Regions from separate parts of the Paucibacter sp. B51 genome, predicted to be linked through region 1. Evidence: predicted binding sites of a transcription regulator. Region 1 holds the regulator's gene; the other holds the start of a gene.
What was found. Region 1 encodes HrcA, which represses chaperone genes, less so after heat shock. Its sites were predicted from a motif close to TTAGCACTCNNNNNNNNNGAGTGCTAA; they were not measured.
Positions count from the first base shown of each region.

Region 2: rpoH (RNA polymerase sigma factor RpoH) is a predicted target of HrcA. The motif match lies at 1,399-1,425, and genes of this name have one in related genera.

Region 1 is NZ_JAPIVN010000001.1:2,042,826-2,045,281, forward strand. Features, by position in the region: gene OOB33_RS08695 (NAD kinase) at 1-673, opposite strand, end outside; gene hrcA (heat-inducible transcriptional repressor HrcA) at 742-1,761, shown strand; tRNA gene OOB33_RS08705 (tRNA-Ile) at 1,962-2,038, shown strand; gene OOB33_RS08710 (PEP-CTERM sorting domain-containing protein) at 2,259-2,456, opposite strand, start outside.
Region 2 is NZ_JAPIVN010000001.1:2,325,047-2,327,502, reverse strand. Features, by position in the region: gene ychF (redox-regulated ATPase YchF) at 1-574, shown strand, start outside; gene OOB33_RS09945 (chemotaxis protein CheW) at 801-1,310, shown strand; gene rpoH (RNA polymerase sigma factor RpoH) at 1,472-2,392, shown strand.

The DNA.
Region 1 (2,456 bases):
CCGGCAGCACGATGGGCCGGTTGGACAGGGTGTGCGAGGCGATCGGCACCAGCAGCCAGCCGCCGATGCTGGGGTGCATGATGGGGCCGCCGGCCGAGAGGGCGTAGGCGGTGGAGCCGGTGGGCGAGGCGACGATCACACCGTCGGCCCGCATATTGGCCACGAACTCGTCGCCCACATCGATGCGCAGCTCCACCATGCTGGCGGTGGCGCCGCGGCTGACCACCACATCGTTCAAGGCCAGGCCGTCGAAGATGCTCTCGCCATCGCGCCAGACCGAGCCTTCCAGCATGGAGCGCTTTTCGGTCTCGAAATCGCCGTCCAGAATCGGCGCCAGCGCTTCCTGAAACTTCTCCAGCGAGATGTCGGTGATGAAGCCCAGGCGGCCCTGGTTGATGCCCACCAGCGGGATGCCATGCGGCGCCATCTCGCGCGCGAAACCGAGCATGGTGCCGTCACCGCCGACGACGATGGCCAGGTCGCAGCGCGAGCCCAGCTCCTCGGTCGTCAAGGCCTCGAAGGCCGTCATGCCGGTGTTGAGGGCGGTCTCGCTTTCGAGGGAAACATCGAGGCCTTGCCGCATCAGAAAATCGGCAATCTCCTCCAGAATCGGGCGTATGCCGCGGGCCTGGTGTTTGCCGACGATTGCCACATGTTGGAAACGTTTGGCCATAGCGAAGAATTACACCACAGCACTATGTCAGTCCGCTGAAGGCGGGCGCCAGTCCCTACAATGCCGCCATGCTCGACGAGCGATCCAAATCCCTGCTGAAAACCCTGGTCGAACGCTATATCGCGGACGGCCAACCTGTCGGTTCCCGCACCCTGTCCAAAGCCTCGGGCCTGGAGCTGAGTCCTGCCACCATCCGCAATGTGATGGCCGATCTGGAAGAGCTGGGCCTGATCGCCAGCCCTCACACCAGCGCCGGCCGCATCCCCACGGCGCGCGGCTACCGGCTCTTTGTCGACACCATGCTGACCGCCCAGCCCGGCCTGGTGGTGCCCGATGACCGGCCGATCGAGGCCCAGATCCAGCCCGACCAGCCCCAGCGTGTGATTGCCAGCGCCGCGCATCTGCTGTCCAGCCTGTCCAATTTCGTCGGCGTGGTCACCGCGCCGCGCAAGCCGAGTGTCTTCCACCACATCGAGTTCCTGCGCCTGGGCGAGCGCCGCGTGCTGGTCATCATGGTCTCGCCCGATGGCGATGTGCAGAACCGCGTCATCTTCACCGCCCAAGACCACAGCCAGGCCGAGCTGGCCGAGGCCAGCAACCGCCTGAACGCCAGCTACGCCGGCCTGAGCCTCGAGGCCGTGCGCGAGCGCCTCAAGAGCGAGGTGGACCAGCTGCGCAGCGAAATCTCCGGCCTGATGAGCGCAGCGGTCCAGGTGGGCAGCGAAGCCATGGCCGACGAGCAGGAGCGCGTCATCATCTCCGGCGAGCGCAATCTGCTCACCGTGCAGGACTTCTCCAACGATATGGGCAGCCTGCGCCGCCTGTTCGATATGTTCGAGCAAAAGACGCAGCTCATGCGCCTGCTCGACGTCTCCAGCCGCGCCGAAGGCGTGCGCATCTACATCGGCGGTGAGAGCCAGGTCGTGCCCTTCGAAGAGCTGTCCATCGTCTCCTCGCCCTACGAAGTCAATGGCCAGGTCGTCGGCACCCTGGGCGTCATCGGCCCCACCCGCATGGCCTACGACCGTATGATCCAGATCGTGGACATCACCTCGCGGATGGTGAGTCAGGCGCTGTCGCAGAAGTGAGGGGCGGGGCGCCGCTGGCGCGGTGAATGGGTGAACAGGTGAACGGGTGAACGGGTGAACACCTGCGGGACAGGTTGCTCCGCGATTCGCGCGCCCCTCGGGCCCCCAGCCCTCGCCCGCAGCGCCCCTATACAATCGCGGGCTTCGCCGGTGCAAGGCCGGCGATTTTTCTTCTTCTCCAAGGGTCTCAAGTCCCCCGGGGGCCGTTAGCTCAGTTGGTTAGAGCAGGGGACTCATAATCCCTTGGTCACAGGTTCAAGTCCTGTACGGCCTACCAGTCATCCCCTCCAAGCCACACCCATTTCGCGGTGCGCGGTCGAGGTTGGCAGCCGTTTGCCGCACTCTTTGCCTCACTTTTCCAGGAATCACCGGGTCAGGGGTGGCTGGATGTTTTTTGCAATCTCCCTTTCGTAAAAAGGCCCGCAGTTGCGGGCGTGAAGGCACGGCGTGAAGCCGTGCGAGATGACGAATCGGGAACTCTGAGGGCCCGGAGTGGGTCAGCGCTGAGGTGAGTTTGTCGGAGTGGGCTTGGCGCGGCGGCGGCTGACGACGCCCAGCCAGCCGAGGCCGCCCAAGGTCAGCACCCAGCTCTCCGGCTCCGGCACGCTGGACACCAAGGTCATTTGGTAGGCATGGACCTGGCCGTTGTGGACGGCGGTGCCGACGATGCTGCCGTTGTCGGCGATGGCCATGGC
Region 2 (2,456 bases), 280 kb from region 1:
CCAGGCCAAGCCGGTGCGCACCATCGATTTCAGCAAGGAAGAGCAGGCCATCCTCAAGCCCCTTTGCCTGATCACGGCCAAGCCGGCCATGTTTGTGGGCAACGTGGCCGAAGACGGCTTCGAGAACAACCCCTTCCTGGACCGCCTGAAGGAGTACGCCGCCGCCCAGAACGGCCCGGTGGTCGCCATCTGCGCCAAGACCGAAGCCGAACTGTCGGAAATGAGCGATGAAGACCGCGCCATGTTCCTGGCCGAGATGGGCCAGGAAGAGCCGGGCCTGAACCGCCTGATCCGCGCGGGCTTCAGCCTGCTGGGCCTGCAGACCTACTTCACCGCCGGTGTGAAGGAAGTGCGCGCCTGGACCATCCACAAGGGCGACACCGGCCCGCAAGCCGCCGGCGTGATCCACACCGATTTTGAGCGCGGCTATATCCGCGCCCAGACCATCGCCTATGAAGACTTCATCACCTACAAAGGTGAGCAAGGTGCCAAGGATGCCGGCAAGATGCGCGCCGAAGGCAAGGAATACGTGGTCAAGGATGGCGACGTGCTCAACTTCCTCTTCAACGTCTGAGCCAAGCGCAAGCCCTCTGCGACGAGAAAGCCCCGCCCGCGCGGGGCTTTTTTCTGGGCGCTGGCCTGACCTGCCGGCAGGCGCCAACTGCATGGGGGAAATTACCCGGCCCGGGGGCAGCAGATCGAGCGATGGCGCGGCGCACAATGGTTGCAAAATGAGTGTGCGACGTTCTCACGAATGACCGGCCCTCCCCCGACTTCACCGCAGACAAGCCCACCGATCCATGAGCTCTAACGAACTGGTTCCCTCCTCTGGTGCCCAAGCCCTGCAGCCCGCCACCGGCCAGGCCCGGCATGACACCCAGCAATTCCTGACCTTCCGCATCGGTGGCGAGGAATACGGCATCGACATCCTGCGAGTGCAGGAAATCCGCTCCTACGAGCCGCCCACCCGCGTCGCCCATTCGCCCGATTTCATCAAGGGTGTGGTCAATCTGCGCGGCGTCATCGTGCCCATCGTCGACCTGCGCATGCGCCTGGGCCAAAGCGGCGAGTACAACGCCTTCACCGTGGTGATCGTGCTCAATGTGGCGCAGCGCATCGTCGGTGTGGTGGTGGACTCGGTCTCCGACGTACTGGAACTCAGCGCCGATGAGATCAAGCCGCGACCCGAAGTGGCGGCGGCGCTGGACGCCCGCTTCATCACCGGTCTGGGCAAGATCGGCGAGCGCATGCTGATCCTGCTGGACATCGACACCATGGTCGTTAGCCCAGATTTCGGCCTGCTGGACTGACGCAAGCCGGCGATGCGCCGCTATAAGTTAGCGAGCGCACTCACCAAAAAGCGCATATTCATCCACTTTCTGGAATAACCCCAGCGATTTGGCACTCACTAAACGAGAGTGCTAATATTGACCTCATGGAACCGCTGAGGTTCGGCTTGCGAAAGAAAGCGATGACTTTGTCTACACCCACTGCTCTGACGGTCCGTGACCCCTGGTCGCTGGTGCCCTCGCTCGGCAACCTGGATGCATACATCTCCGCCGTCAACCGCCTGCCCCTGCTGACCCCGGAAGAGGAAAGCTCGGCCGCCCGCCGTCTGCGTGACAGCGGTGATCTTGAGGCCGCCGGCCGCTTGGTGCTCTCTCACCTGCGCCTGGTGGTGTCGATCTCGCGCCAGTACATGGGCTATGGCCTGCCCCAGGGCGACCTGATCCAGGAAGGCAATGTCGGCCTGATGAAGGCCGTCAAGCGCTACGACCCAGACCAGGGCGTACGCCTGGTCAGCTATGCCATGCATTGGATCAAGGCCGAGATCCACGAATATGTGCTGCGCAACTGGCGCATGGTCAAGGTCGCCACGACCAAGGCCCAGCGCAAGCTGTTCTTCAATCTGCGCTCGATGAAGCACAGCATGAAGGAAGACCAGGCCGACGACCAAACCCATCGCAACAGCCTCAGCGAAGCGCAGCTGGCCCATGTGGCGCGCGAGCTGAACGTCAAGCCGGAAGAAGTGCTGGAGATGGAAACCCGCATGTCCGGCGGCGATGTGGCGCTCGAGCCGCAAAGCGACGAGGACGGCGAGAGTTTCGCTCCCATCGCCTACCTGGCCGACGACAGCCAGGAACCGACCCGCGTGCTGGAAGCCCAAGCGCGCGACGAGCTGGCCGGCGACGGTATCAGCCGCGCGCTGGAAGCACTGGACGAACGCAGCCGCCGCATCGTCGAAGAACGCTGGCTCAAGGTCAACGACGATTCGTCCGGCGGCATGACCCTGCATGAGCTGGCGGCCGAGTACGGCGTGTCGGCCGAGCGTATCCGCCAGATCGAAGTGGCGGCGATGAAGAAGATGCGCAAGGCACTCACTCCGGCCTGATCCGACACGCGCCCGCCATGAAAAACGGCCCCTCCGGGGGCCGTTTTCTTTTTGGCGTGACGAA